One region of the Stenotrophomonas nitritireducens genome, then DNA from elsewhere that is predicted to be linked to it. Evidence: predicted binding sites of a transcription regulator. Region 1 holds the regulator's gene; the other holds the start of a gene.

Region 1 (15,301 bases):
CCGCCACCACCTCGGCCGTCGCCGCACTGGCGCGCTCGGCGGTGGGCGCTACCGGCCGCTCCATCGACAGCAGCGTTGACCTGGCACCGGGCAGCCGCTTCGCCGGCCTGCTGCGCTCGGCTGAGGTTGAACCGGCCGCACCGCGCCAGCCAGCCGTCGCACAGAGCCTGTTTGCCACCCAGCCGGCCAGCGCCGACGAACTGCCGGTGGTGCCGGCATTCCGTCCTGCCGGCAGCGGCGCCGCCATCGCACCGCTTGCGCCGGCACCGGTCGCAGCCAGCACCGCGCAGGCCAGCTTTGCCGACGCCATTGCCGCCGTCACCATCGCACCGCCGGCACCGGTTGAGCGTGCCCGCTTCGTGATCGATCCGCCGCTGCCCGAGCCGACCCGCGCGCCGCCCGTCGCCGCACCGGCCTTGCCGGCTGCGGCCGCGATGCACGCCCCATCCAGCGATGCCCTGGTTGCAGCCGCCGCCGTTGCGCCAGTGGCAGCTCCCGTTACCGTGGTGGAACCCGCCCAGCCGCTGCATGCGACCATGCAGCCTGGCGCGCCGGTTGCGGCAGCTGCCACTGCAGCACTGAGTCCCGTGCCGACCAGTCCGGCCGTGGCCGCCCGCGACAACGAACAACTCAGCCAGCTGCGCCAGGAAGTGGCCGGCATGCGCCACCTGATCGAGCGCGAGATGAACCGCTTCACCGACGAACGCCTGCGTGGCAGCGCGGTGCGCGCCAATGCGCTGGACCTGATGGATGAGTACGGCTTCGACGCCGGCCTCGCCCGCGACGTCGCCACCCAGATTCCGGCCGACATTGATCCCAGCCGTGCCCGCGGCCTGATGCTGGGGCTGATTTCCAAGAAGCTGCCGATTGCCCCGGTCGACCCGATGGAAACCGGTGGCATCATCGCCCTGGTTGGCCCCACCGGCGCCGGCAAGACCACCACCATCGCCAAGCTGGCCTCGCGTTTTGCCGAAGCCCATGCCGCCCGCGACGTAGCCCTGGTCACCACCGATACCCAGCGCATCGGCGCCCGCGAGCAGCTCTACGGCTTTGGCCGCCAGCTCGGCATCGCCGTGCACGAGGCCAACAGCGGCACCGATCTGAACCAGCTGCTGCAGAAACTGGCCGACTACAAGCTGGTGCTGATCGACACCGCCGGCCTGGGCCAGCGCGACCGCGCCCTCACCGCCCAGCTGCAGTGGCTGCGCGCCGCCGGCCAGATCCGCACCCTGCTGGTGCTGCCCGCCAACACCGCCTTCCAGGACATGGACGAAGTGGTGCGCCGCTTCAGCGCCGCCAATCCGCAGGGCGTGGTGCTGACCAAGCTGGACGAGACCGGCCGCTTCGGTTCGGCCCTGTCGGTGGCGGTCGATCACCGCCTGCCGATCACCTGGGTGACCGACGGCCAGGACGTCCCGGAAGACCTTTATCGGGCCTCTGCCGCAAATCTCGTACTTCGCCTTGAAGATTTGCGCCGCGCGGCCGATATGCCCTGCAACCCGGAGTTGAACAATGCAGTCGCGTGAGTACGCCAAGCTGACCAACACCTTCCCGCTGTCGGCGACCCGACACGAACCGGCCGGCCCGGTACGCACCATCGCGGTGACCGGCGGCAAGGGCGGTGTGGGCAAAACCAATGTCTCGGCCAATCTGGCCGTGGCACTGGCGGGCATGGGCAAACGTACGCTGCTGCTGGACGCCGACCTGGGCCTGGCCAACATCGACGTGGTCCTGGGCCTGCAGCCCAAGCACACCCTGGCCGACCTGGTCGCCGGGCGCGCGACGCTGGAAGAAGTCATCATCGAAGGCCCGAACGGCGTGCTGGTGGTGCCGGCCGCGTCCGGCCGCCGGCACATGGCTGAACTTCAGCCGGCCGAGCATGTCGGCCTGGTCAATGTGTTCTCCGAGCTCGAGCGCGACCTCGACGTGATGATCATCGACACCGCCGCCGGCATCACCGACAGCGTGTTGACGTTCTGCCAGGCCGCGCAGGACACCGTGGTGGTGGTCTGTGACGAGCCGGCCTCCATCACCGACGCCTACGCACTGATCAAGGTGCTCTCGCGCGAGCGCGGCGTGGACCGCATCCAGGTCGTGGCCAACATGGTCCGCGACCCGAACGAAGGCCGCGCCCTGTACGAAAAGCTGGTGCGGGTCTGCGAGAAATTCCTGATCGATGTCTCGCTGAACTACCTGGGCTGCGTGCCACAGGACGACTGGCTGCGGCTGTCGGTGCAGCGCCAGCAGCCGGTGGTCAAGCTCTACCCTTCCGCGCCAGCCTCGCTGGCCATCAACGAAATCGCCCGTCGCACCGCGCGCTGGCAAGCCCCAACCGCCCCGCGCGGCGGCGTTGAGTTCTTCCTGGAACGCATCATCCAGCAGAAGGTGAAGGCATGAACAATGCAGCCGCCCAATACCGGGAGGTCCAGCGCAGCGCGGCCAACGACTGCATCGCCCGCCACGCCGACCTGGTCCGCCGCATCGCCCACCACCTGGCCGCGCGCCTGCCGGCCAGCGTCGAGGTCGACGACCTGATCCAGGCCGGCATGATGGGCCTGATCGAAGCCTCGCGCAGCTACGACGCCGAACAGGGCGCCTCGTTCGAAACCTATGCCTCGATCCGCATCCGCGGCTCGATGATCGATGAGATCCGCCGTGGCGACTGGGTGCCGCGCTCGGTGCACCGCCGTGCCCGTGACGCTGCTGCCACCATCCGCCGCCTGGAGCAGAGCACCGGTCGTTCGGCCAGCGCCAGCGAAGTGGCTGAAGCAATGGAGCTGCCGCTGCCTGATTACATGCGGCTGGTCGAAGACGCCTCGCGCGGCCAGGTGCTGAGCCTGGAGTCGCGCATCGAAGACCAGGGCGAACTGGATACCCCGACCACAGGCGGCCCCAATCCGCAGCAGGTGTTGGAGCGCAGCCAGTTCGGTGCCGAGCTGGGCAAGGCCATCGGCCAGCTGCCCGAGCGCGAACAGCTGGTGCTGTCGCTGTACTACGAGCAGGAATTGAACCTGAAGGAAATCGGCGCGGTATTGGGCGTAAGCGAATCCCGCGTCTGTCAGATCCACGGCCAAGCCATGCTGCGCCTGCGCGGGCGGCTGAAGATTTTCGAGGCGGCCGACGCCGGCCTCGAGGAACCATGAAGAGGAAAGTCTTTTGAACAAGAACATGCGCATCCTGATCGTTGACGACTTCTCGACGATGCGTCGCATCGTCAAGAACCTGCTCGGCGACCTGGGCTTCACCAATACCGCCGAAGCCGAGGACGGGCATGCCGCGCTGTCGCTGCTGCAGAGCCAGTCCTTCGATTTCGTGGTCACCGACTGGAACATGCCGGTGATGACCGGCATCGAGCTGCTCAAGGCGATCCGCAACGACGCCAAGCTCAAGACCCTGCCGGTATTGATGGTCACCGCTGAAGCCAAGCGCGAGCAGATCATCGAGGCCGCACAGAGCGGCGTGAACGGCTACATCATCAAACCGTTCACCGCACAGACGCTGGAAGAAAAGCTCGGCAAGATTTTCGAACGCCTGGCAGCGAGCGCCTGATGGACGGCCTCGGGGAAGCCCTGAACGACAAATCGGCCCTGGTGCAACGCCTGCAGGACGCACTTGCCGCACTGGAAAGCGGTGACGAGCCCGGCTGGCGCCGGGAAATCGACGCGCTGGCCGCCTTGCGCACCCAGCCGATGATGTCCGGCCTGGGCCGGCTTGCGCGCGAGTTGGGCCAGGCACTGGGCGAACTGCCCAGCGTGCCCAGTGAAGCCGGCGAGCTGGACGACGCCTGCGCGCGCCTGGACCACGTGGTGGAAATGACCGAGCAGGCCACCCACCGCACCCTGGACCTGGCCGAGGAATGCCGTGCGCTGACCGAACGCCTGCGTGCCGACGGGCTCAATGCCGATCAGGGCGAAATCCTCGAACGCATCCGCCACAACCTCACCGAGGTAGCACTGACCCAGAGCTACCAGGACCTGACCGGGCAGATCATCCGTCGCGTGGTCGGCATCGTCCGCCGCGTGCATGAAGGTTTTGGTGCGCTCGGTCTGCCGCCCCCGGAAGAAGACGCCCGCAACCAGGGCTTGGCCGGCCCAGCCGTCAACGGTCTGGACCGCCATGCCGTCTCGCAGGTCGATGCCGACGACCTGCTCTCGGACCTGGGGCTGTAAGCCATGAGTGCTTTTGCCGACGACATCGCCGCCGACTTCATCCTCGAAGCGCAGGAGATCCTGGATCGCCTCGGCGAGCAGCTGGTGACGCTGGAACAGGCGCCCCACGATAGCGAGCAGCTCAACGCCGTGTTCCGCGGCTTCCACACACTCAAAGGTGGCGCCGGTTTTCTGGCGATCCATCCGATGGTGGAGCTGTGCCACGCCGCCGAGGAAACCCTGGGCATGGCCCGCGCCGGCAAGGCCGAACTGCTGGCGCATCATTTCGATGCCGCCCAGCAATCGCTGGACTGGCTGCAGGCCATGCTCGATGCGGTGTCCTCCGGCACCGATCCGGAGCATGCACCGGCCGCGCTGATCGCACAGTTCGATGTCGGCAACGCGCCGGTGGTGGCAGCCGCCCCGGTTGCCGCCGCAGCCAGCGACAGCGAGCTGATCAGCGAAGACGAATTCGAAGCGTTGCTCAATGAACTGCATGGCAGCGGCACGCCCGGCGCCCAGCCCATCACGGCCAAGGCCGACGACGGGCTGATCGACGAAGACGAATTTGAAGCACTGCTCGACAAGCTTCACGGCGGTGCCGCACCTGGCGCCGTCGCCTTGCAGGCCGCGCCTGCTGTAACCCCCGCGCCCGCGCCGATAGCAGCGCCACCGCGCGCTGCTGTCCCGGCTCGCCCTGCTGCGGCGGCCGCCAAACCAGCAGCTGCCAAAGCCGCCGAGCCCGAGCACACCGTACGCGTCGACACCAAACGCCTGGACGCCATCGTCAACCTGATCGGCGAGCTGGTGCTGGCGCGCAATCGGCTAAAGACCCTGCGCACCCGCCTGAAGGACGAGGAACTGGACCGCGCTGTGTCCACCCTGGATATCGCCACCGCACGCCTGCAGTCGGCGGTCATGCGTACCCGCATGCAACCGGTCGGCAAGGTGTTCTCGCGCTTTCCGAAGGTCGCCCGCGATGTCGCCCGCTCGCTGCAGAAAGAGGTCGACCTGGAATTGATCGGCGCCGATACCGAGCTGGACCGCAACCTGGTCGAAGCGCTGGCCGACCCGCTGGTGCACCTGGTGCGCAATGCCATCGACCATGGCGTGGAATCGCCTGAGCTGCGCGAAGCACAGGGCAAGCCCCGGATGGGCCGGGTGCGCCTGTCCGCACAGCAGGAAGGCGACTACGTCAGTATCGAAGTACAGGACGATGGCGCCGGCATCGATCCGGAGCGCCTGCGCGCCAAGGCCCGCGACAAGGGCCTGATCGATCCCGAAGCCGCCGCCCGCCTGACCAGCGAAGAATGCCTGCACCTGGTGTTCCTGCCCGGTTTTTCGACCAAGCAGGAAGTCACCGACATCTCCGGCCGTGGCGTCGGCATGGACGTGGTGCAGTCACGCATCCGCGAACTCAGCGGCCAGATCCAGATCCAATCGGAACTGGGCCGTGGCAGTCGCTTCCTGATCCGCGTGCCGCTGACCCTGGCGATCCTGCCCACCCTGCTGGTGCAGGCCGGCGAGGATGTCTACGCCCTGCCGCTGGCCCGGGTAATGGAAGTGCTGCATGCGCCGGCCACCTCATTGGGCTGGTTCGACGGCCGCGCCGTGCTGGACCGCAAATCCCACACCCTGGCATTGCTGGACCTGCGCCAGTGGCTGGGGGTCAGCCCGGCACCTTCGACGCTGCTCACCATCGTCGTGCTGCAGATGGGCGAGGCCCGTTTCGGGCTGGTGGTGGACCAGGTACGTGGCCGCGAGGAAGTGGTGATCAAACCGCTGCCACGCGCGCTGCGCGGACTCAACGGCTATGCCGGCGCCACCCTGATCGGTGACGGCCGCATGGCCTTGATCCTGGACGTGGATGGGCTGCGCGGGGGGCAAGGGTGAGCGATGCAGACGCAAGCCGTCCGCAACCCCTGCAATCTCGCAATCCAACTGGGGCCACGATCCCGACTGTCCCCTCTCCCGCCTGCGGGAGAGGGCGCCCCGCGAAGACGGGGCGGGTGAGGGGCGCTTTTAGTTTCTAAAGCTTGAAGCTGCCCTCACCCCAACCCCTCTCCCGCTGCCGCAGGAGAGGGGCTTAAGCAAAGCCTCGCCGATTCAAGACTGCTCCAACACCGCCCTCACCCCAACCCCTCTCCCGCGTGCGGGAGAGGGGCTCAAGCAAAGCCCCCGATTCAAGACCGCTCCAACCAGGCCGATATACGCACCATGGACCGACTCAGCATCATTGGACTTTTCCTCGCCCTCGCCTCGCTGGTGGGTGGCAGCATCCTCAAAGGCGCCGGCCTGTCCTCGCTGTGGTCACCGGCTGCGTTCGTGATTGTGATCATCGGCACCCTGGCGGCCATCCTGCTGCACACCTCGCCGGCGGTGTTCAAACACGCCTTCAAGATCGTGCGCTGGGTGATCCGCCCGCCGGCCAGCGACCCCCGCGCGCTGGTGCAGCAGATCGTGGACTGGAGCAACATCGCCCGCCGCCAGGGCCTGCTTGGCCTGGAGCCGCAGGTTGAGCTGCAGGACGACCCGTTCATCCGCAAGGGCCTGCAACTGGTGGTTGACGGCGTTGAGCCGGACACCATCCGGCACATGCTCGAAATCGAACTGGGCAGCCAGGAACAACAGGATCTGGCCGCCACCAAGGTGTTCGAAGGCATGGGCATCTACGCCCCTACCCTGGGCATCATCGGCGCCGTGCTCGGCCTGATCGCGGTGATGAAGAACCTCGCCGATCCGAGCAAGCTCGGCCACGGCATCGCTGCCGCATTCACCGCCACCATCTACGGCATCGCCTCGGCCAACCTGCTGTTCCTGCCGGTGTCGGCCAAGCTCAAGGGCGTGATTGCCAGCAGCTGCCGCGAACGCGAAATGATCATCGAAGGCCTGATCGCCATTGCCCAGGGCGAGAACCCGCGCAATATCGAAAACAGCCTGGCCGGCTTCGTGAACTGAACCATGGCCCGTCGCAGGCACCACGAAGAGCACGCCAACCACGAAGCATGGGCCATTCCCTATGCCGACCTGATGACGCTGCTGCTTGCGTTTTTCGTGGTGATGTACGCCATTTCGTCCTTGAACGAAGGCAAGTACCGGGTGATGGCCGATGCCCTGACCACTGCCTTCGGTGGCGCTCCGCGCACCATCAGCCAGGTCCAGGTCGGCAACCAGCAGGTGCAGGGTGGCGGCTTCGATTCGCCTTCGGTGATCCGCGCGCCCAGCATGACCGGCGGCGCGCTCGCAGACCCCACCCAGCTGCCATCGATGGCCTCGCATATGCGCATGCCGGTCTCGGCGCACAACCAGGACCAGCTGCAGCGCGCCGAGCGCCAGCTCAACCAGATCGCCGACCGGCTCAGCAAATCCTTGGCACCGCTGGTCAAGCAGGGCGTCATCAGCGTGCGCCGCACCGAGTTGTGGATCGAGGTCGAGATCAACAGCGACATCCTGTTCGGCACCGGCTCGGCGGCACTGGATGCGAGCGCCCGCACGACCCTGGGCACACTGGCCGATGTTCTGCTCGATGCCCCCAACGGCGTCCGCGTGGAAGGCCATACCGACAACCTGCCGATCGCGACCGCGCAGTTCCCGTCCAATTGGGAACTGTCGGCGGCACGCGCGGCCAGCGTGGTGCACCTGTTCGCCGACCACGGCGTGCAGCCGCAACGGCTGGCCATGGTCGGCTACGGCCAGTTCCGCCCCCGCGACAGCAACGACGCGCCCGAAGGGCGCAACCGCAACCGGCGGGTGATGGTGATCATCCTCGCCGATTCGGCAGCAGCAGCCGATCTGCCTGCCGCCGGCAACACAACAGCCAGTACCAGCGGCGGTGACGACAGTGGCGGCGCACCCGCCGCAGCGGCCGTCCGCAGCGCAGTACCGGCGGTCATTGAAGGAGTCCACTGATGCGCATCTGGGCCATTGCCAACCAAAAAGGCGGCGTCGGCAAAACCACCACCACCCTGTCGCTGGGGCGCGGCCTGGCCGCGCGCGGCCACAAGGTGCTGCTGATCGACCTGGACCCCCATTCCTCCTTGACCCGCGCCTTCGGCGTGCCCATCGAGCCGGTGCCGCAGGGCGTGCAGGAGCTGTTCGCCGCACCACCGCATGAAATCAGCGCACTGGCCCGGCACAGCGACATCCCCGGCCTGGACTATCTCTGCGCGCAGGCCTCGCTGGCCACGCTGGAAAGGCGCAGCGCCAACCAGCCGGGCCTGGGCCTGGCCCTGCAGCAGGCGCTGCAGCGACACGGCGAACAACACGACTACATCCTGCTCGACTGCGCGCCGACGCTGGGCCTGCTGATGATCAATGCATTGGCGGCAGCCGATCGCCTGATCATTCCAACCCAGGCCGAGCCACTGGCCCTGCACGGCCTGGACGGCATGGTCCGCACCGGCGAGATGGTGGAGCGCTCGCGCAAGCGCGCCCTGCCGATCTCGGTGCTGCCGACCCTGTTCGACCGCCGCACCCGCGCCGGCAACGAAACCCTCAAGCTGATGCAGGACCGGCACGGGGAGCGCGTCTGGGAAGATGCGATTCCAATCGACACCCGCATCTGCAATCCCACCGCCTTGACCGTACCGCTGCTTGGCGATGATTACCCCGGGCGTGGCATGGCCGCCTACCGTCGCGCGCTGGAATGGCTGCTGCTCAACGAGGCCGCGCAGCTGGAGCGCGCCGCATGAGCAACGACGTACTGGACGACTATCTGGGCGAACTGCTGCTCGAAGCGGTGCCAGACCCTGTGGCCGTCGCACCTGCCGTGGCCGCGAAACCCTCAGCAGCTGCAGCACCCGGTGACAGCGCCGAGCTGGAAGCGGTGTTCGAAGCTGCCCTGGCCGAAGCGCAAGCCAAGGCCGCTGCGGCACCGCAGCCGCCACCCAGCATGCCCGGAGACAGTGCCGCCCTGCAGGCTGCATTCGACGATGCAATGGCCGCCACCAATGCTGCCAACGCCAGCCGCGCGCCCACCTGGGACGACCTGCCGGACGAAGTCATCTACGAAACCGGCCCGGCTGAAAGCCGCAAGCTTGCCCACAGCGACAGCGCCAGCCTGCAGGCCGCGTTTGCGACCGCCGCCGGCCTGCCAGCGCCACCGCCTGCGCCGCCGCGCAGCACACCCAACGTACGCGCCCTGGACACGCCGGCCGCAGACGCGCGCCCCAGCACCTGGCAGGAACTGCAGGCACAGGCGCAGCGCCCGGCCAGCAGCCCGCAGCACCGCCGCGCCGCCGAGCGCAGTTCGCGCTGGCTGCGCCTGCGCTGCGGCCAGCAGACCTATGCGCTGGAACTGCTGAAGGTGCAGGAAGTGGTGCTGCCGGTGCCCTTGCTGGCATTGCGCGGCACCGGCCCGGCGATGCTGGGCATCATGAACCTGCGCGGCCAGGTGGTGCCGGTGATGGACCTGTGCCGACATCTGGAGGTGCACAGCGCCCCGGAGGACGCGCAGACCCGGATCGTCGTGCTGGAAGAAAACGGCGAAACCCTGGGCCTGCGCGTATCAGCGGTAGAAGACGTGGCCAACCTCAACGACTCGCAGATCGAGCCACCGGACACCGCACGCATCTGCCAGATTTCAAACGAGCTGTTCCGCGGCATCGCCCGCGTCGGCCAGCAACCGATGATCCTGCTCGACGCGGACCGCCTGCTGCGCTGAGTGCCGCTTCGCCTGCTTGCCAGATGCAGCTTGGGCGGGCTGTTGCTCCAAGCCTCCTCCCTTTTGCGAAGCAAAGGGGAGAATTGAGGGGTGCTGTTGCTGTTGCTGTTGCTGTTGCTGTCGCTGTCGCTGTCGCTCCAAACCTCCTCCCTTTCGCGCAGCGAAGGGGAGGAATGAGGAGGGGTGCTGTTGCTGTTGCTGTTGCTCCAAGCCTCTCCCTTTTGCGAAGCAAAGCGGAGCAGGCAAAGGTAGTGCCGAGCCATGCTCGGCAGAAGCTTTACCGGTAAGGCCCCAGCCGAGCATGGCTCGGCTCTACACAGTCAAAAGCTATCCCTCCCCAACCCTCCCCTTCGCTGCGCGAAAGGGAGGGGGTAAAGCCAAAACCGTGCGCCGGTTAACACTATCTGCTGCAGCGCATCGCAGCCCTAAAGATCGCAGGCCTATCGCCGCTATCTCTCCCAGTAACGTTTGTTCGGAGCAATGATGAGCACTGTGGCCCTGGCGCAGGATCTCGGCATCGAGTCCACCAGCGAGTTGAAACAACAACTGGCAACCCACCTGCCGCAGGCCGGTGAGCTGCGCGTGGATGCTGGCCAGGTAGGCCGTGTGCACACCGCCGCGATGCAGGTGCTGTGCGCCTTTGTGCTGGCGCGCCAGCAGGCCGGCCATGGCACCGTCTTTGACAACGCTACCGATACCTTCCGTGACGCCGCGCGCCTGCTCGGTGTCCTCCGGACCCTGGGTCTGGAAGCAACCCCTGACACAACGAAATCTGTGGAGAACGCTGCATGAGCGCACGAATCTTGGTGGTGGACGACTCGGCGTCAATGCGCCAGATGGTCTCTTTCGCCCTCACCTCAGCCGGCTTTTCGGTTGAAGAAGCCGAGGACGGCGCCGTCGCCCTGGGCCGCGCCAAGGGCCAGCGTTTCAACGCCGTGGTCACCGACGTCAACATGCCCAACATGGACGGCATCGCGCTGATCCGCGAGCTGCGCCAGCTGCCGGACTACAAGTTCACGCCAATGCTGATGCTGACCACCGAGTCGGCCGCCGACAAGAAATCCGAAGGCAAGGCCGCCGGTGCCACCGGTTGGCTGGTCAAGCCGTTCAATCCCGAACAGCTGATTGCCACCGTACAGAAAGTCCTGGGCTGATCAGCCCACCTGCCCTACCGATCGGATACCGCGCCAATGAGCATGGACCTGCAGCGTTTCCACGCCACCTTCTTCGAAGAAAGCCGCGAAGGGCTGGATGCAATGGAGGCCGGCCTGCTGGCACTGGAAGACGGCCAGCACGACCCCGAAGTCATCAACTCGGTGTTCCGTGCCGCGCACTCCATCAAGGGCGGTGCCGGCACTTTTGGCTTTGATGCCATCGCCGCACTTACCCACGTGCTGGAAACGCTGCTGGACGAACTGCGTGCCGGCAAGCGTGCGCTGGAAGGCAACGCCGTCGATGCGATGCTGGGTTCAGTGGATGTGCTGCGCGCCCTGCTGCGTGAAGTCGAGCATGGCCAAGCCGCCGATCCGGCTGCGGTCAAGGCGGTAACCGATCGCCTGCAGGCGGTACTGGCAGGCGACGCCCCGGTGGCAGCCGCTGCCCCCAAACAGGAAGAAACCCCGGACGCATGGCAGATCGGGTTTGCCCCGGCACCGTCATTGTTCATGAGTGGCAACGATCCGCTGCGCATCATCCGCGAGCTGGAAACCCTCGGTTCGCTGCACGTCGAACCGCGCATGGCGCGCCTGCCCAGCTTCGACCAGCTCGATCCGCTGGAAGCCTATCTGGCCTGGGATCTGGGCCTGGTCGGCAAGGTGCCGCGCAGCCGGATCGAAGACACTTTCGCCTGGGTGGTGGACGACTGCGAACTGGACATCCGTCCGGCCGCACCGCCGAGTCTCGCCGTTGAGGCCCCTGTGGCAACGCCAGTCGTCAACAACGAGGCTGCCGCCAAGGCACCGGCCAGCGCGCAGCAGCATGAAGCGGAAAGCTCGATCCGGGTCAGCGTCGACAAGGTCGACGCACTGATCAATCTGGTAGGTGAACTCGTCATTACCCAGGCCATGCTCAAGCAGGTTTCCGGCGGGCTGGATCCGGTTCATGCCGAACAGCTGTTTGCCGGACTGGACCTGCTTGAACGCAATACCCGCGACCTGCAGGAAGCCGTCATCGGCGTGCGCATGCTGCCGGTGGATGCGGTGTTCCGCCGCTTCCCGCGCTTGGTACGTGACCTGTCCAGCCGCCTGGGCAAGCAGGTGCGCCTGCGCACCATCGGCGAAGGCACCGAGCTGGACAAGGGCCTGATCGAGAAGATTGCCGATCCGCTGGTGCATCTGGTCCGCAACTCCATCGACCACGGGCTGGAAATGCCGGACGTACGTCGCGAGGCCGGCAAGGACGAAACCGGCACCATCACCCTGGCCGCGTCACACCAGGGCGGGCACATCGTCATTGAGGTCAGCGACGACGGCCGTGGCCTGAACCGCGACAAGATCCTGTCCAAGGCACTGGAACGCGGCTTGAGCGTGCCGGACAACCCCACCGACGCCCAGGTCTGGGATCTTATTTTCCAACCCGGCTTCTCCACCGCCGATGCCGTCACCGATCTGTCCGGCCGCGGCGTGGGCATGGACGTGGTCCGCCGCAACATCCAGGCGCTGGGTGGCGAAGTGCAGCTGGAAAGCCGTACCGGCGCAGGCACCCGCGTGCTGATCCGGCTGCCACTGACGCTGGCCATCCTGGATGGCATGACCGTCTCCATCGCCGGCGAAACCCTGATCCTGCCGCTGGCCTACGTGCTTGAAGCACTGCAGCCGCAGCCCGAGGACATCCGCACCATGGCCGGCGAAGGCCGCGTGTTGCGGGTGCGTGGCGAGTACCTGCCGATCCTGTCGCTGGGCCAGTACTACGGCTACCCCGACAACCCGCAGGCCGAGCCGCTGGTGGTCGTGGTCGAAGGCGATGGCCAGAAGATCGCGCTGGAAGTGGACGAGCTGATCGGCCAGCAACAGGTCGTGGTCAAGAACATCGAAAACAACTACCGGCGCATCAGCGGCGTTTCCGGTGCCACCATCCTCGGCGATGGCCGGGTGGCGCTGATCGTCGATATCGGCGGTTTGGTGCGCTCCCTGCGCACCCAGCAAGCCGCCTGATCCCCCGCACAGCAGCACCTTGACGCCGCTCGCCCAGCTCTGGGCGGGCGGCGTTCGCATGGCTGATGCAGCGTGGCCACGGCTTGCAGCGCACAGGCTTGCCTGCGGCTAAATGCCGGCCGCGCGGCGATGCAGGTCGCCTTCAAGAAGCCCGAAATCCTGCCGATACCGCAACGCAATGCAATCGGGTTTGTCCTCCGACCCGGGCCTCTGCGCGGCCTGCACCATTCTCATGACATTCCCCAGGGGCGCCGGACCTGTGGGTTGCCCCCTACGCCTGCTTACGGAGATGTCTGCAATGAAGTGGTTCCAGAACCTGTCGATCACAAGAAAGCTGGTGCTTGCGTTCTGCAGCACCAGCCTGCTCACCCTGCTGTTGGCGTTGTTCGCGCTGTGGCGCATGACGGTGGCCGACGCCCAGATCCAGCAGGTCAACAACAACTGGATGCCGTCCGTGCAGCAGCTCGGCGAGATGCGCGCACAACTCGGCGAATACCGCACCTTCGAGCAGGCGCAGCTGTCCTACCAGGGCAATCCCGCCCAGCTGGCCGACTACGACAAGCGCATGGCCGACACCCGCAAGCTGATCGAGGCTGCGGAGAAGGCCTATGACGATATCGATTCGGATTACAACCCGGAAGAGCTGGCCCTGTACGAGAAAATGAAGGAGCTGCGCGCCGGTTACTTCGAAGCCCATGACCGCATCGCCGCGGCCATCGCTGCGGACGACTTCGTCACCGCCAGCAACATTTCAAGTAACGAATCGCGCATGCTGCGCCGCGGCCTGTTCGACCAGCTCAAGCAGCTCTCGCAGTACAACCAGGCCCAGCTGACCAAGCAGACAGCCGAATCGCGCAGCGCCCACAAGCGCTCGCTGCTGGCCATCCTGGCCGGCTTGGGCGTGTCGCTGCTGCTGGCTGCCGCGCTCGGCGTGGCCATCATCCGCGCCATCACCGTTCCGCTGGCCGAAGCCGTGCGGGTGGCCGACGATGTCGCCGCCGGCAAGCTCGACCGCCGCATCGACACCTCGCGTCGTGATGAAGTGGGCATGCTGCTGCAGTCCATGCAGCGCATGCAGGCACAGCTGCAGGCAGTGATCGGCGCGCAGCGTGAGATGGCGCACCAGCACGATGCCGGCAGCATCAGCTACCGCATGGACGAGGCCGCATTCCCCGGCGATTACGGGGTGATGGTCAAGGAAAGCAATGCGCTGGTTGCCTCGCATATCCAGATGCTGCTGTCGGCGCTGGAGATCATCAAGCGCTATGCAACTGGTGATCTGTCGATCGACATCGAGCGCCTGCCCGGCGAGAAAGCCGTCATCACCGAGACCGTGGATGCGGTCAAGGCCAGCCTGTCGGCGATCAACAACGAGATCAAGCACCTGGCCAGCGCCGCCGCGATGGGCGACTTCTCGGTGCGCGGCGATGCCGATGCCTACCAGCATGATTTCCGCGACATGGTCAGCAGCCTCAACCAGCTGATGGAAACCACCGACGGCAACCTGTCCGAGCTGTCCAAGCTGCTGCAGGCCATCGCACGTGGCGACCTGACCGCCAAGATGCAGGGCGATTTCCACGGTGTGTTCGCCAATATGCGCGACGATGCCAATGCCACCGTCGGCCAGCTGACCGACATCATCGGCCGCATCCAGCATGCTGCTTCCAGCATCAACCTGGCCGCCAGCGAGATCGCCACCGGCAACAGTGACCTGTCGCGCCGTACCGAGCAGCAGGCCGCCAATCTGGAAGAAACCGCCGCTTCGATGGAGGAACTGACCTCCACCGTGCGCCAGAACGCCGAGCATGCCCGCCAGGCCAACCAACTGGCCATCGGCGCGCATGGCGTCGCCAGCCAGGGCGGCAACGTGGTCGGCCAGGTGGTCACCACCATGAGCGCAATTGAAGCCTCGTCCAAGAAGATCGCCGACATCATCAGCGTCATCGACGGCATCGCCTTCCAGACCAATATTCTGGCCCTGAACGCCGCGGTGGAAGCTGCCCGTGCCGGTGAACAAGGCCGTGGCTTTGCGGTGGTGGCCTCGGAAGTACGCACCCTGGCCCAGCGCTCGGCCGCCGCCGCCAAGGAGATCAAGGGCCTGATCGACGACTCGGTCAGCAAGGTCGGCGAAGGCTCCACGCTGGTGCAGCAAGCCGGCACCACCATGGGCGAGATCGTCACCTCGGTGCAGCGCGTGACCGACATCATGGCCGAGATATCGGCCGCCTCGCAGGAACAGAGCGCCGGCATCGACCAGGTCAACCAGACCGTCATGCAGATGGACGAAACCACCCAGCAGAACGCCGCGCTGGTGGAAGAAGCCACCGCCGCCGCACGTT
Region 2 (15,301 bases), 200 kb from region 1:
ACGCCGGTCCAGCAGGTCGGGCGCGGCGGCAGCGGCATTGCTGCCGATGGCACCGTTGATCTGCGCGATCTCCTTGGCCAGCCGGTTGACCTCGCTGGCCGCGGAGATCAGGCCGTTGTTGACCTCGCTGTTCAGATTGTCGAGGTTGCTATTGAGCTGCTTGAAGCGGTTCACCAGGGTGCCGGCGTTGTCCAGCACGTCGCGACGGTCGGCGGTGCCGGAGGCGTTGGACGCCAGTCCGTTGACCGCATCGAAGAAGTTTGACCACACGCCGTTGACGTTGGTGGCTGCGTCCGAGAACAGCGCGTCAACGCGGTCCGCCATGCCGGACAGCTGCTGCAGGCGCGCCAGCTCACCGTTGCTGTCGAGCAGGCGCGAAATGGCGAGCTGGTCGGCGACACGACGGATGTCGGTGATCTTGGTGCCGTTGCCGACATCGCCATAGCCCACGTCGCTCGGGTCGCGAGTGGCGAAATCCATCTTCTGCCGGCTGTAGCCGTCAGTCTTGATGTTGGCGACGTTGTGGCTGACCGTGGCCAGCGCCCGTTGGAAGGCGATCAGCGCGCTGGTGCCAGTGGAAAGAACATTAGACATGGACGGCTATCTCAACGACGGGTGATGCCGGTAGCACCGGCGTTACTGGCAATGGTCTGGCCCAGGCGCGCACCGGCATCGCCGATGGCGGCGACAGCGCGGCCGATAGTGGGCCCGGCGGCGATGGCGGCGATCTTCGCCGCGTAGGCCGGATCGGTGGCGTAGCCGGCGCGTTGCAGGCCCTGCGCGAAGCTGCGCACATCGCTGCCGGCGCTGAGCGCGGCCTGGTAGCGGGGGCTGGTTTTCAGCATGCGGACGTAATCGCCGAAGCTCTCGGCCATCGAGCCATAGGCACGGAAGCTGGCGGTTTCGTTGCGCCGCTGACCGTTGACGTATTCGTGGGTGCCGGTGGTGGCGCGTTCGCCGCTCCAGCCGTTGGCCTTGATGCCGAACAGGTTGTGGCTGCTGTCGCCGTTGTCACGTTTGATGTGGCGCTTGCCCCAGCCGGTTTCCAATGCGGCCTGTGCAACCAGTGCGCGCGGGTCCACGCCCAGCTCGCGCGCGGCGCGTTCGGCATGCGGCCAGATGCTGGCGACAAAGCCTTCCGGCGTGTGCTTGCCGAGCTTGTCGGCGGCAAGGTTGGCGGTGGTGGTATCGACAGCGTCACCGCGCTGCGCTGCGGTTGCATTGCTCCAGCGGTCGTTGCCCATCGCCCAGTCGGCGGCGGGTGTGTCGACCAAGGTGTCCTGATACGGGCTGGCGCTGCTCAACGAGGCATGGAAACTGCTGCTGTCACGGCCGGCAATCAGATCCAGCGCCTGCGCCTGCGGTGCCATATAGGTGGATTGGTCGCCGATGTTCAATGACGACAGGGGATCCACGTTGCCTGCCGATGCCGGATCCAGCGGCAGGGCAGGCGCTGCCGGGGCGGTCAATTGATAGGCACGCGCGGCAGCAGCGGGCTTGATGCGGGGATCAACGTTGGGTGTATTGGCTGCATCGCTGCCGCCGAGCTGGCGCGCGATCATCGCCGACAGGCCGAGCCCACGGCCGCGCGTCATCGCCTCGGCAATGCGCTGATCGTACATCTCGCGGAACATCTGGTTTTCGCCCGGGAACAGCGAATCGCCGAAGCTTGCATCACGCATGCTCTTGACCAGCATCTGTGCGAACTGGCCTTCCAGCTGGCGGGCAACCTTGTCGATCTTCGCCGGATCATTGGCGAGGGCCGGGTTCAGTTCCAGCGATGGCGCGGCGATACGCATGTCAGATCACCTCGAGGTCGGCGGTGAGTGCGCCGGCCTGCTTGAGGGCTTCCAGGATGGCAATCAGGTCGCCCGGTGCCGCGCCGACTTCGTTGACCGCGCGGACGATCTCATCCAGGGTCGCACCGCCATCGAAGCGGAACATGCGGCTGCCTTCATTGCTGGCGGTGATGGTGGACTGTGGCGTGACCACCGTCTGCCCGCCACCAAAGGCATTGGGTTGACTGACCTGGGCCGATTCGCTGACGGTCACCGTCAAGGAACCGTGCGAGATCGCTGCCGGGCTGACCCGCACCTGCGAGCCGATCACAACAGTGCCGGTCCGCGAATTGACGACGATGCGTGCCGGTGCCGCGCCTGGCGACAGCTCGACGTTCTCGATGCGTGCGAGCATGCCGATGCGGGCGCCCGGGTCGGTGGGTGTCTGCACCGCAACGGTGCCACCATCAACCGCGCGCGCGGCGCCCTCGCCGAAGGTGGCGTTGAGCGCGCTGACCATCCGCGAGACGGTGGTGAAATCGCTCTGGTGCAGGTTCAAGGTGATGTCGCCGCCAGCGGAGAAAACATCCGGCAGGGCGCGTTCGACGGTTGCCCCGTTGGGGATGCGGCCTGCGCTGGGAATATTGACCGACATGCGCGAGCCATCCTTGCCCTGGGCACCGAAGCCGCCGACCACCAGATTGCCCTGGGCGATGGCATAGACCTGACCGTCTATGCCTTTGAGCGGTGCCATCAGCAAGGCACCGCCACGCAGCGACACCGCATTGCCGATCGAGGACACGGTGATGTCGATGGTCTGGCCGGGTTTGGCGAACGGTGGCAGCTCGGCGTGGATCGCGACGGCGGCAACGTTCTTCAACTGCGGGTTTACATTGGCCGGAACATTGACGCCCAGCTCACCGAGCAGGTTCTTCAGGCTCTGCACGGTGAAAGGTGCCTGGCTGGTGCGGTCGCCGCTGCCATCCAGGCCGACGACCAGGCCGTAACCGACCAGCGCATTGCCACGCACGCCGCCGACCTGGGCCAGGTCCTTGATCCGCTCGGCGTGGGCGGGCAGGGCAGTGGCCAGTGCCAGTACTGCCAGGGCGAGATTGCGCATGCAGGAAAAAGTGTTCATCACGGTGCTCAGAACAGCGCAAGCGCGGAGTTGAAGAAACGGCCCAGCCAGCCCATTGCATTGGACTGGGCTACCGCGCCGCGACCGCCATAGGCGATACGCGCATCGGCAACCCTGCTGGAGGAAATGGTGTTGTCCGGAGCGATATCCGCCGCGCGTACCACGCCCTGGATCTGCACCAGCTCATCGCCTTGGTTCAAGCGCAGGTTCTTCTGACCCTGCACAACCAGGTTGCCGTTGGGCAGGCGCTGGATCACGGTGACGGTCACGCTGCCCTGCAGGCGATTGCTCTGCGCGCTGTTGCCCTTGCCGGCAAAGTCGCGCTCAGCTGCGGCCGAGGCGCCAAGGATGTCCTTGCCGCCCAGCGTGACCGGTGCGCCGAACAGTGTCGGCGTACCGACATCGACGTTGGACTTCTTGCTGATCGCGGTGCTGGCGGTGGTGGTGGCCATGGTGTTTTCGACCAAGGTGATCGTCAACAGGTCACCGACGTCACGCGCGCGCCTGTCGCCGTACAGATTCAAGCCCGGGCCCGCCGCGTAGATCGCACCGGCGGTGGGTGCTGCGGCCTGCACCACGATGGGCTGGACTGGTGCCATCGGCGCGTAGGGGCGCACGTCGCCAGCCAGCGTGCAGCCGCCGATCAAGGCAGCGCACAGGGCGATGGAAAGTTGGCGCAGGAGTGGGGTGCTGCTCATGACGGTATCCCTTGGCGACCAATCAGACGTTGTTGTTGAGGTAGCCGAGCATCGAGTCGGTGGTGGAAATGGCCTTGGCGTTCATTTCGTAGGCGCGCTGGGTTTCGATCATCGATACCAGTTCTTCGACCACGTTGACGTTGCTGCCTTCCAGCGCGCCCTGCACCACGGTGCCCAGGCCGTTGAGGCCGGGCGTGCCGTTCTGCGCGGGGCCTGATGCGGTGGTTTCCAGGTACAGGTTTTCGCCCTTGGCTTGCAGGCCGGCCGGGTTGATGAAATCAGTGAGCGTCAACGAACCGATTTCCACCGAGGCGGCTTCGCCGGCCATCTTCACGCTGATGGTGCCGTCGGTACCGATGGTCATCGACTGCGCGCCTTCCGGGATCTGGATGCCAGGCTGCACCGGATAGCCGCTGTTGGTTACCAGTTCGCCCTGGGCATTAATCTGGAAACTGCCGTCGCGGGTATAGGCGGAGCTGCCGTCGGGCATCATCACTTCAAAGAAGCCGCGGCCGTTGGCCATCACATCCAGGGCGCGACCGGTCTGTTGCTGGCTGCCCTGTTCAAAATGCTTGGAGGTGGCAACCACGCGCACACCGGTACCCAGCTGCAGGCCGGTCGGCAACTGCGTCTGTGCCGAGGACGAACCGCCTGGCTGACGCACCTGCTGATACAACAGATCCTCGAAGCTGGCGCGGTCGCGCTTGAATCCGGTGGTATTGGTGTTGGCCAGGTTGTTGGAGACAACCGACATGCGTGTCTGCTGTGCATCCAAGCCGGTCTTGGCGACCCACAATGCCTGATTCATGATGCGATTCCTTGGTAACTGATGCCGGCCGGTTGGCCCTTGCCTGTGTCAATGCATGGGCCGTGCCAAAAGTGGTGTCGAAATATCGGCGGTGTTCGCGGGCTGCCTTGGTGACGTGCGAGTGGCGCCAAACTCATGACGCCGGACACGACTGCATCGGCCTGGGCTGAACAGGGCGGGCACGGGAAAGGGAGGAACCGAAGTGAGGATGCTGGCAGCGGGGAACGCACCGCTGTGTGTTGCATCGCGCGCCGCGCAGTCGTGCAGGCGCGCGCTATGTACGCGCGACGGGTGGTTCTATCAGCCGTTCAGGCGCAGCAGGCTGTTGGCGCTGCGTGCGTTCTCGTCGCCATGCTTGATGACCTTCACCTGCATTTCGAACTGGCGCTGCAGCTGGATCATCTGCACCAGCGCGCCGGCTGCGTCGACGTTGCTGGATTCGAGCATGCCGCTGTCCAGTGCCTTGCCTTGGCGCTGCGCGAAAGGCTGCTGGGGATCGGTATTGCGCATCAAGCCATCAAGCCGGCGCTCCAGTTGCTCGTTGGGTGCATCGACCACGCGCAGGCGGCCAATCATCGCCATCGTCTGCGGACCTTCGCCCAGCGGGATGATCGACAAGGTGCCATCGTGGCCGATCTCCATCGCCTGGTGCGGTGGTACCGCGATCGGATTGCCGTTGTCATCGAGTACGGCATTGCCTTCGGCGGTGAGCAGTTGCCCGTTCGGCGTCAGCGACAAGGCGCCGCTGCGGGTATAGGCCTCGCTGCCGTCGCTGGATTGCACCGCCAGCCAGCTGCCCGGCTGCAGGGAAAGGTCCAATGCATTGCCGGTGATCTGCTGGGCGCCGACGCGGCGGTTGAAGCCGGCATCCACGTGTAACGCATCCACGCGTGACGGATAGCCCGGGCCCTGGATGCGGAAGGCTTCCGTATTGGCCAGTGCTTCCTTGAAGCCCGGGGTATCCGAATTGGCCAGGTTGTGCGACACGGTGGCCTGCGCCTGCAGCGAGGCACGGGCGCCGGTCATGGCAACGTAGAGGGCTTTGTCCATAAGGCGTGGGTTCGGAAGTGAAGAGGGGTTGAAGCGCAGGGAGCGGGGCGGAGCAACCCGCCGCGCGGCACCTGCGGGCGCGCGACGTCGGTGCAGTGTCGTGCATAAACCGGGGCGCGATCGGTTGGAGGGCTGGTCACTGGCCAGCCATGCACCGTCGCGCCCGACTGGCTTACCTGATGTTGATGATGGTCTGGGTGATCTGGTCCTGGGTGGACACCATCTGCGAATTGGCCTGGAAATTACGCTGGGCCACGATCATGTTGACCAGCTGCTCGGTCAGATCCACCGTTGATGCTTCCAGCGAGCCGGCCTGGATCTGGCCAAGATCCGAGGTGTCCGGTGCGCCGGTACGCGGGTTGCCGGATGAGAAGGTCTCAACCCACAGATTGTTACCGTGGTTCTGCAAACCCTGTGGGTTGTTGAAGGTGGTCAATGCCACCTGGCCCAGCGGTTTGTCATCGCCATTGGAATAACGCGCATACACCACGCCTTCCTCGGAAATGCTGATCTCATTGAGTTTGCCGGCGGCGTAGCCATCCTGGCGGGTGTCGCGCATCGCGAACTTTTCGCCGTACTGGGTGGCACCTGCAACGTTCAAGGTCAGGTTGACCACGCCAGCGCCGGTGCTCGGGGTGAACGGCGCCAGGGTGATGTCGCCGTTTGCCGGGTTGGTCAAGGCACCGGCGTTGGAGAACTGCAGCGTCGAAGGGCCGCCGGCTGGCTGGCCGTCGATGTAGTTACGTACTTCCCATTCGTTGGCATTGGCCGTCTTCACGAAGTACGAAGTCTGGGTGTGGCTGACACCCAACGAGTCGTACACGGTGATGCCACCGGTGGAGTGGTTGTAGGTGTTGGAGTCGGTGGGATCGAACGGCGCCACCGTCGGCTCGGGCGCGTTGCCCGGCAGGGTGAAGGCCATGTTGACCAGCGTGCTCTGCTTGGGCGGGCTGTCGGTGGTAAGCAACTGCAGATCGGTCAGCTGGCCGTCGAAGCGGGTGCCGTCGGCGCTGGGGGCGAACACCTGCAGGCGTGCGCCCTGCGGGTTCACCACATAACCGTTGTTGTCGGTCTGGAAGTTGCCGGCACGCGAATACACGCGCGAACCGTTCATGTTCATGGTGAAGAAGCCTTCGCCGGCCACGGCCAGATCCAGGCTGCGCCCGGTCTGGTTGATGTTGCCCTGCGAGAACTGCTGCGCCACATTGCTCAGCCGCGCGCCGGAACCAATCGCGTTACGCGACAGGCCATAGCTGGTGGCATTGAACAGATCGGCGAACTCGGCGCGCGATTCCTTGAAGCCGGTGGTGTTGACGTTGGCGATGTTGTTGGCGGTGACATTCAGGTCAGCGTTGGCCGCATTGATGCCTGACAGTGAGACGTTGAAGCCCATGGCGATACTCCTGGGAAATCGAAGAGGGGGCTCAGCTGACGCGGAGCACGTAGTCGAGCGGGGCAGTGCCCAGCCCCTTGAGATTCAGGTACAGGCCGTCGGTTCCCACCGTCACGCTTTCCACTTCTGCCTGCACATAGGTGTTGAGCTTGCTCTGTGCGCCGGCGCTGTCGGTATGGGTTGCGGTGACGGTATAGCTGCCCGCGGGCAGGCGTTTGCCATCGGCGTTGGTGCCATCCCACTGGAAGGCGACCTCGCCCGCGGCGTCGGCCGGCACGCTCAGCTGATTGACCTTCAGGCCGTTGGCGTCGGTGATGTCGACGGTGACGAAGCCGGCGGAGGGTGCCGCGACAGTGCCGCTGGCGCCGCCTTCGGCTTCCAGCGCGACCTTGGTTGAAGGCACCATCACTTCGTGGCCCACCAGGGCCGCACCACGCAGCACCTGATCGCTGGCCATGGACTGCTGGAAGCCCTTCACCGAGGTGTTCAGATCGGTGATGCCCTGCACGGTGGACAGCTGCGCCATCTGCGCGACCATCTGGCTGTTGTCCATTGGTTTGGTCGGGTCCTGGTGCTGCAGCTGGGTGGTCATCAGCTTCAGGAAGTCGGCCTGATCAAGCGCGCTTTTGTCCTTGGTTTTTGTGGCGCTGTTCGGGGCAGTAAGCCCGAGCGAGCTGTAGAGATCGGAGTTGACGCTGGTGCTCATATCGGCAGATTCCTGGGGGAGGGGGCTCAGCGGCCCATGGTCAGCGTGGCCAAGGCAAGCTCTTTGGCCGTGCTGAGCATTTCCACACCGGCCTGGTAATTGCGCGAAGTGGAGATGAGGTTGACCATCTGCGCCACCGGATCGACGTCGGGCGAATACACGTAGCCCTCGCCATCGGCCAGCGGATGATTGGGTTCGTAACGTTTGATCGGCGGCGCGTCACTCTGCGCTATCTCCTTGACCTGCACGCCGGTAAGATTCGGATCGGTACGGCTGGTGACGGCCTGGAAGATCGGCTCCAACGGCTTGTAGACCGCCTGCGGCGAACCGGCGATGGAATCGGCGTTGGACAGGTTGGAGGCGATGGTGCTCATGCGCACCGACTGCGCCTGCAAGGCGGAACCGGCAATATCGAAGATGGGGAGGTTGCTCATGGCGCGTTTCCTTATTGACCGGTGATCGCGGTGAGCATGGTCTTCACCTTTGACTCGACGAAGCTCAGCGAAGCGCGGTATTCCAGCGCGGCGCGGCCATAGGCGGCGCGTTCGGTGTCCGGATCAACGGTATTGCCGTCCAGGCTGGGCTGCGCACCCTCGCGCAGTATCTGGAACGGATTCAGCCCGGCGCTGCCGCCGATGGCGTAGTGCTGCTCGGCAGTGGTGTTGAGCAGGCCATTGCCGCTGCTGGCACCCTGTGCATTGCGCAGGGCGGCGTCAAAATCCAGGTCGCGGGCCTTGTAACCCGGCGTGTCGGCATTGCTCAGATTGCTGGCGATCAGCTTCATGCGCTGCTCGCGCAACGGCATCGCCTGCGCGTGGATGCCTAGGTAGTCGGAAAACAGGTTGGCCATGTGGAAGCTCCCACGGAACGTTGCCGGGGAAGCTGCAAAACCTGTGCCAGAACCGAAGGGGATGCCGGGGGTAGGCCGGGCTGTGACCGTTGTAGGAGCGGCGTAAGCCGCGAAGCCGGCAGTCCATCAGCCCGCAGAGAGCCAACCCCTCCCCAACCCTCCCCTTGGCCTACGGCCAAAGGGAGGGAGCAGTGGCGTAGTGCCGAGCCATGCTCGGCAGGGGCTTGCCGCAAAGACCCACAAGGTCCCCGCATCAAACAAACCCCAGCTCAAATCAACCTTAGGCGTACTGCGTCTCAGCAACATGCCGCAGCCGCTGCAGCACGAAATCGGCCAGCTCGTGCGGGCTGTACTTGGCCACGAAGGCATTGGCGCCCACCCGTTCCACCATGGCGTTGTTGAATACGCCCGACAGTGAGGTGTGCAGCAGCACGTAAAGGCCGGCCAACCCCGGGTGGCGGCGGATTTCCGTCGTCAGGGTATAGCCGTCCATGGCCGGCATCTCGATGTCGGAGATGACCATGGCGTAGCGTTCGGCCGGATTTTCTCCCGCCGCGTGGATCTGCAGCAGGTGCTCCAGCGCCTGCTTGCCATCGGAAAGCAGGGTGGCGGTGACGCCCAGCTGATCCAGCACGCTGCGGATCTGCTGCCGCGCCACGCGTGAGTCATCCACCACCAGTACCTGCATCGGCGGGGCGTCGGCGGGTAGCGCCATGGAGGGATCCAGCACCGCTTCACTGCGGACCTGGGCGATATCGGCCAGCACGCTTTCGACGTCGATCACCTGGATCAACTCGCCCTGGAAGCGGGTAACGGCGGTCAGGTATGTCGATTCGGCGCCCAGTTCCGGCGGTGGATGAATGTCTTCCACTGCGATATTGACGATGCGCTCAACCCCGCTGACCAGAAAACCCTGCACCGAGCGGTTGAACTCGGTCACCACTAGGTAGCCGGGCGCGGTATCGGCCTCGGGCTCGCGCTCGGGGTGGCCGATGGCCAAGCCAAGGTCCAGCACCGGCACCGAGCGCCCGCGCACATCGGCCACGCCGGCAAACTGGCTGGGCAGTCCCGGCACCTGGAACAGCGCAGGGCGGCGCAGCACTTCCTGCACCTTGAAGACGTTCACGCCAAAAAGCTGACGGCCGCCCAGGCGGAACAGCAGCAGAGCAAGGCGGTTATGGCCGGCCAGCCGGGTGCGCTGGTCAATTCGGTTGAGCAGGTCTTGTGACATGGATGCTGTATCGGCGGCAGGGGGCGACAACTTGAGCGTTGGTGGCCAGTGGCAATGGCACGGCACTTGCAACAACTCCCGCGAACCTTTTCATGGACCGGGTGGCTGCCGCTGATGCGCTTACTCCTTACCCTCTGCCTGTTGCTGCCTTTGTCGGCCTGGGCCTCGGCCTTCCAGCCCGTGGAGTCGATTCGTGCGGCCGCATTGGCCACGCTGGGTGCCGGCGAGAGCGGCGAGGCGCAGGTGGATGCCAACCTGCGCATGCCGGCCTGCGCGCAGCCGTTGCAGGCCAAGGCCACGGCCAACACCACGGTGGAGGTGGCTTGCCCGCAGGCCGGGGGCTGGCGGCTGTTCGTCCCGGTCAAGGTGCGCCGGGAGCAGCAGGTGCTGGTGTTGGCCCGCGGCGTGGCGGCTGGAGAAGTGCTGGGTGCTGCCGATATAAGCAGTGTCACGCGCGACACCGCGCGGCTGTCCGGCGCGGTACTGCTCAAGCCGGAGGCCGCGGTGGGGCGGGTGGCGCGGCGCGCCCTGAGTGCCGGCAGCCTGCTCTCTGCGACTGATCTGGTGGCGCCGCGTACCGTCCGCCGAGGCGATAATGTGGCGCTGGTTTCACGCCGGGGCGGGGTGGAAGTCCGCATGGCCGGGCGGGCGCTGGGCGACGCAGGCGAGGGCGAGCGGGTCTCGGTCGAGAACCTGTCTTCACGCCGGGTAATGCAAGGTACCGCCACCCCGGACGGGGATGTGCTTGTAAGTCGATAAATCGCTAAAGATCCGCCCGGCACTGCCGTTATCGTTTTTGAACCGAATCAGGACTCCATCACATGAGCCAGAAAATCGACGGTGGTATTGCAGCCGCAGCGCAGCTGCGCAGCGTGGCGATCAACACCAAGGTGGCCGCCGCAGGCGACGCCAAGCCCAAGCCGGTCGAGGCTGCCGACAGCGTGCGCCTGACCGGCGAAGCTACCCAGTTGCAGGCCGTGCAGCGTGAGCTCAGTGCTGCCCCGGCGGTTGATCAGGCCCGCGTGCAAGCGGTGCGTGAGGCGCTGGAAAACGGCAGCTACAAGATCAATCCGGATGCCATCGCCACCCGCATGCTGGGCCTGGACCAGCAGTTGCAGGGATGAACCTGAGCATGGGCGACCCGTTGCAGCGCTTGAGTGAAGCGTTGGACCGCGAGCAGCGCGCCTTGGCCGAGCACGACGTGCCAGCGCTGGTGGCTGCCACCGGCAGGAAGCTGGATGCCCTGCGCGAGCTGGAGCGGCAGCCGCCGCTGCACCAGGCCGAGCGGCTGAAAGAGCTGGCCGAACGCAACCATGCCAACGGGGTATTGCTGGCGCGCCGGCGTCGCGAGGTCAACTGGGCGCTGCGCCAGCTTGGCCGCAGCGAGAACGCCCCTTCGTACGATGCCAAGGGCCAGGCCCAGACGGTGCATGCGCGGCGGCCGCTGGCCATTGCCTGATCGATGGAAAACGCGGCACCCGTGCCGCGTTCGGATGCACGCATCCGGCTATAGTGGCGGTCCGTTCCCACGTTGTATCGGCCGCCGTGACCCAGATCGACAGCTCCATTCTCACGTCCACCCCCTCATCCGCCACGTTGCGGGCGCTGGGCGAACGGGTCCAGCAGGGCATGTTGATATTCAACGGTAAATTCGAGGTCAGCGTCGCCAACGGGCTCGTGCGCGAGCTGTTCGGCGTTGACGCTGCCGGCAGCCTGGGCCTTGGCCACCAGTTGGAAGCCCTGCTGCCGCCGTTCGCGCTGTCGCAGGCACGCGAGACCGGTAGCTGGATCGGCAGCCTGCCGGTCGGCGAACGGCTTATCACCCTGCATCTGCATCAACACAGCAGCGCGGGTGAAGAGGCTTTTCTGGCCCTGTTCCAGCATGTGAACGGCCCGGAGGATTACGAGCGCGAGCTGCAGCAGCGCCATGCCGAATTGCGGCAGGCCTACCTGCGCTTGAACGGCACCCAGGAAAAGCTGCTGCAGTCGGAGAAGATGGCCTCCATCGGTCAGCTTGCCGCCGGCGTGGCGCACGAAATCAACAATCCCATCGGCTACGTCCACTCCAACCTGGGCAGCCTGCAGGAGTATCTGCGCAGCCTGTTCACCGTGATCGAAGCCTATGAGCGCGCCTTGCGCGCGCCCGATCCGAAGGCGTTGATCCCTGAGATCGACGATATCCGCGACCGCCTGGACATCGATTTCATCAGCCGCGACCTGCCGCAGCTGATGGCCGAATCACGCGAAGGCATCGAGCGGGTTACCCGCATCGTGCGCGATCTGAAGGATTTCTCGTATTCCGGGCGTGACGAGTCATGGAAGCTGGTCGACCTGCATGCCGGTCTGGAATCGACCATTAACATCATCTGGAACGAGCTCAAGTACAAGGTCACGCTGGAGCGCCGTTACGGCGAGTTGCCGATGATCGAATGCCTTCCGTCGGAGTTGAACCAGGTCTATATGAACCTGCTGCTCAATGCCGGCCATGCAATCGCCGATCGCGGCAATATCGTGGTCAGCACCGGTGTCAGCGGCGATGAAGTCTGGGTCGAGTTCAAGGACAACGGCTCAGGTATTTCGCCGGAATTGCGCCAGCGTATCTTCGATCCGTTTTTCACCACCAAGCCGGTGGGCAGCGGCACCGGGCTGGGCCTGTCGATCTCCTACGGCATCATCAACAAGCATCACGGCCGCATCGACCTGGAAAGCACGGTCGGCGAAGGCTCCTGCTTCCGCATCGTGCTGCCAACCCGGCAGCCCAAATAAGCCTCCAGCCTTGTGGGAGCGTCGTCAGCCGCGAAGCTGGCGCCGTGTCCGTGGATACGGCGTCTGCAATTTCAAAGGCCCTTTGGGCGGTTCTGCTGCTGTACCGGAATTTGCGGACTGCAGCATCACTGGCTTCGCGGCTTACGCCGCTCCCACACCTGCAGCATCAGCGGCTTCGCGGCTTACGCCGCTCCCACAAATACTGGCCGGATGCTGCTTTATGCCTGTGAAGCACCCACACCCTGTTTTTCATCATGGGTACGGAAGGCCTGGCGGATATGTTCGCGCAGGTCGTCGTCGTTCCATGGCTTGGTCAGGAAACGGTAGATGGCGCCGCGGTTGATCGCGTCGGTGACGGTATTGAGGTCGGTATATCCGGACAGCACCAGTCGGATGGTGTCCGGGTAGAGCATCTTCACCCGGCCCAGGAACTCGGTGCCACTCATGTCGCTCATGCGCTGATCGGACAGGATCACCTGCACGTCATTGATGGCCAGCAGGTCGAATGCATCACGCACATTGCCCGCCGCCAGGATGCGGTAGCCGTCACGGCGGAACAGGCGCACCAGCGAGCGCAGCACGTTTTCCTCGTCATCGAGCAGCAGCAAGGTGCGGTCAGGCCGGGTTTCGGCGAATGCCTCCGGGCGCAGGTAGCGGCGACGCAAGGTCATGCCGGCGGCATCGGTCGACATCGGTTCGCCAAATAGGTAGCCCTGGAACACATCGCAGTCATTGCGGCGCAGGAAGCCGAGTTGCGCCTGCGATTCCACGCCGTTGGCAATGACCGTCATGCCGAGCTGGTGGCCCATGGCGATGATGGCGCGGCTGATCGCCGCCTCACGGTTGGCGGCCGGCGCACTCTTGATGAAGCTGCGATCGATCTTGAGTTTGTCCACCGGGTAGCGGACCAGCGCGCTCAGGCTGGAGTCGCCGGTGCCGAAGTTGTCCAGGCACAGGCTGATGCCTTCGTTGCGCAGGTTGGCCAGCGTTTCATGCACGAAGTTGACGTTGTTGGTCAGCGCGCTTTCGTTGATCTCCAGCGTCAGCATGCGCGCCGGCACGCCGATGGACTGCAGCAGCGCCATCACTTCGGTGAAGAAGTTCGGCCGCAGCAGCTGCAGGGTCGAGACATTGACCGCAACGTTGAAGTCTTCGAAGCCCTGGTCACGCCACACCTTGGCCTGGCGCAGGGTCATTTCTAGTACCCAGGCGCCGATCTGCACGATGATGCCCAGGCGCTCGGCGGTGCGCATGAAGCGCTCGGGCACCAACATGCCGAGGGTAGGGGACTGCCAGCGCAGCAGCGCTTCCATGCCCATCACATGGCCATCGCGGGCGCTGACCAGCGGCTGGTAGCGCAGGCGCAGCTCGCCGTTGTCGATGGCATCCACCAGTTGGCGCGAGATGATGCTTTCGCTGTGCGCGCTGCTGGGCTTGTGCAGCACGTGCACATGCACCGCGTTGCCGCCTTCGCGGCCAGCCTGGTGCAGCGCATCTTCCGCCAGATCCAGCACGCCGGTGGCGGTATTGGAATGCTCAGGGCACAGGCCCACGCCGATCTTGGCGGTCAGGAACAGGGTGTAGGGCAGTACCGACAGCGGCAGCTCGATCTGCTGGCGCACCTGCTCGGCGAAATCTTCCGGTGACGGGGTCTGGCTGGTGCGCGGTACGGCTATCAGGAACTCGTCGCTGCCGTGGCGCCACAGCCTGCCACGGTCGCCGATGAAGCCGCGCAGGCGCTCGGCAATCAATACCAGGGCCTGGTCGCCGACCTCGGCGCTCATGTTCTCGTTGACCGAGGCGAAGTGGTCGATGTCCAGGTGCAGCAGCATCATCGAGGTGCCACTGCGGTTGGCCGCTTCCACCAGCACAGCCAGTTCCGGGTTGCCGGCGCCGAGGCGGGCCGGTCGCGCGTCGGCGCGGTCACCGGCAGAGGCAGGGCTGGCAGTCCACATCGGGCGGGTTCCTTGGGGCATCACGGTGTGCTTACCGCATAGGGTAGGCGCAGATCGATCCGGGTGCCTGCACCCGGTGCGGTTTCAATATGCAGGCTGCCGCCGGCGCTCTGTGCACGTTCGCGCATCACGATCATGCCCAGCCCACGCGGGCCGGCCGGATCAAAGCCTTCGCCATCGTCCACCACCTGCAGGTGCAGGTCGCCCTGGCTGCTGTCATGCAGCGACAGCGATACCTGGCTTGCACAGGCGTGCCGCAGCGCGTTGGTCAGGCTTTCCTGGGCAATACGGAAACAGGCCTGTTCCACTTCGTTGCTGGGCCGTCGCGGCAAGGCGCTCACGTCCAGCAGCAGTTCCACGTCGGTGGAACGGAACAGCAGGCCGGCCTGCCAGCGCAGCGCTGCTTCCAGGCCCAGAGCGTCGAGCTGGGGTGGACGCAGCAGCATCGACAGGTTGCGCAGCTTGATCACGGTGGTGTCGGCCAGCTCGATGATCTGGTCGATGTCATCCTGCCGGCGTGGCGTGTTGTCTTCATCGCGGGCCGCGCAGGCGGCCAGCTTCATTGCGGTGATGGCCTGGCCGATGTCGTCGTGCAGGTCACGGGAAATCGAGCGGCGCTCGTCTTCCTGCAACGAGAACAGGCGCCCGGCCATGGCCTGCAGTTCGCCATTGCTGGCGGCCAGTGCGGCGCGGCCATGCTCCAGCTCGCTGAGGTCGCGGATCACGAACAGCTGGCAGGCGCGGCCTGCGTGGTGGAGCTGCTGGGTGATGACCACGGCATGGAACGGCTCGCCGCCGGTCCGGCACAGTTGCACGGGCAACTCGCCGTTGTTCGCGGGGGGCGTGTGGGCGCTCAGATTTGTCAGCAGCTGTGCGGCAGTGTCGGTGTGACCATCGCCTATGCCCAGGATGCTGCTGGCAGCGGGGT

What was found. Region 1 encodes FliA, which starts transcription of late flagellar genes. Its sites were predicted from a motif close to TAAAGTTTNNCNNNCNNNGGCCGATAA; they were not measured.
Region 2: the regulator FliA is predicted to act here: its motif matches at 9,660-9,686, upstream of BCV67_RS19025 (chemotaxis protein).

What each region holds. Positions count from the first base shown of each region.
Region 1 covers NZ_CP016756.1:4,257,998-4,273,298, reverse strand. Annotated here, with positions in the region: gene flhF (flagellar biosynthesis protein FlhF) at 1-1,526, shown strand, start outside; gene BCV67_RS18250 (MinD/ParA family ATP-binding protein) at 1,513-2,397, shown strand; gene BCV67_RS18245 (RNA polymerase sigma factor FliA) at 2,394-3,143, shown strand; gene cheY (chemotaxis response regulator CheY) at 3,157-3,549, shown strand; gene BCV67_RS18235 (protein phosphatase CheZ) at 3,549-4,169, shown strand; gene BCV67_RS18230 (chemotaxis protein CheA) at 4,173-6,041, shown strand; gene BCV67_RS18225 (flagellar motor protein) at 6,366-7,106, shown strand; gene motD (flagellar motor protein MotD) at 7,110-8,057, shown strand; gene BCV67_RS18215 (ParA family protein) at 8,057-8,839, shown strand; gene BCV67_RS18210 (chemotaxis protein CheW) at 8,836-9,810, shown strand; gene BCV67_RS18205 (STAS domain-containing protein) at 10,294-10,602, shown strand; gene BCV67_RS18200 (response regulator) at 10,599-10,964, shown strand; gene BCV67_RS18195 (chemotaxis protein CheA) at 11,001-12,962, shown strand; gene BCV67_RS18190 (methyl-accepting chemotaxis protein) at 13,252-15,301, shown strand, end outside.
Region 2 covers NZ_CP016756.1:4,456,833-4,472,133, forward strand. Annotated here, with positions in the region: gene flgK (flagellar hook-associated protein FlgK) at 1-594, opposite strand, end outside; gene flgJ (flagellar assembly peptidoglycan hydrolase FlgJ) at 606-1,799, opposite strand; gene BCV67_RS18985 (flagellar basal body P-ring protein FlgI) at 1,801-2,916, opposite strand; gene flgH (flagellar basal body L-ring protein FlgH) at 2,925-3,614, opposite strand; gene flgG (flagellar basal-body rod protein FlgG) at 3,637-4,422, opposite strand; gene BCV67_RS19000 (flagellar basal body rod protein FlgF) at 4,723-5,472, opposite strand; gene flgE (flagellar hook protein FlgE) at 5,645-6,865, opposite strand; gene BCV67_RS19010 (flagellar hook capping FlgD N-terminal domain-containing protein) at 6,897-7,571, opposite strand; gene flgC (flagellar basal body rod protein FlgC) at 7,598-8,005, opposite strand; gene flgB (flagellar basal body rod protein FlgB) at 8,017-8,421, opposite strand; gene BCV67_RS19025 (chemotaxis protein) at 8,702-9,652, opposite strand; gene flgA (flagellar basal body P-ring formation chaperone FlgA) at 9,767-10,411, shown strand; gene flgM (flagellar biosynthesis anti-sigma factor FlgM) at 10,474-10,776, shown strand; gene BCV67_RS19040 (flagella protein) at 10,773-11,111, shown strand; gene BCV67_RS19045 (sensor histidine kinase) at 11,198-12,418, shown strand; gene BCV67_RS19050 (EAL domain-containing protein) at 12,637-14,373, opposite strand; partial or broken gene BCV67_RS19055 (ATP-binding protein) at 14,394-15,301, opposite strand, start outside.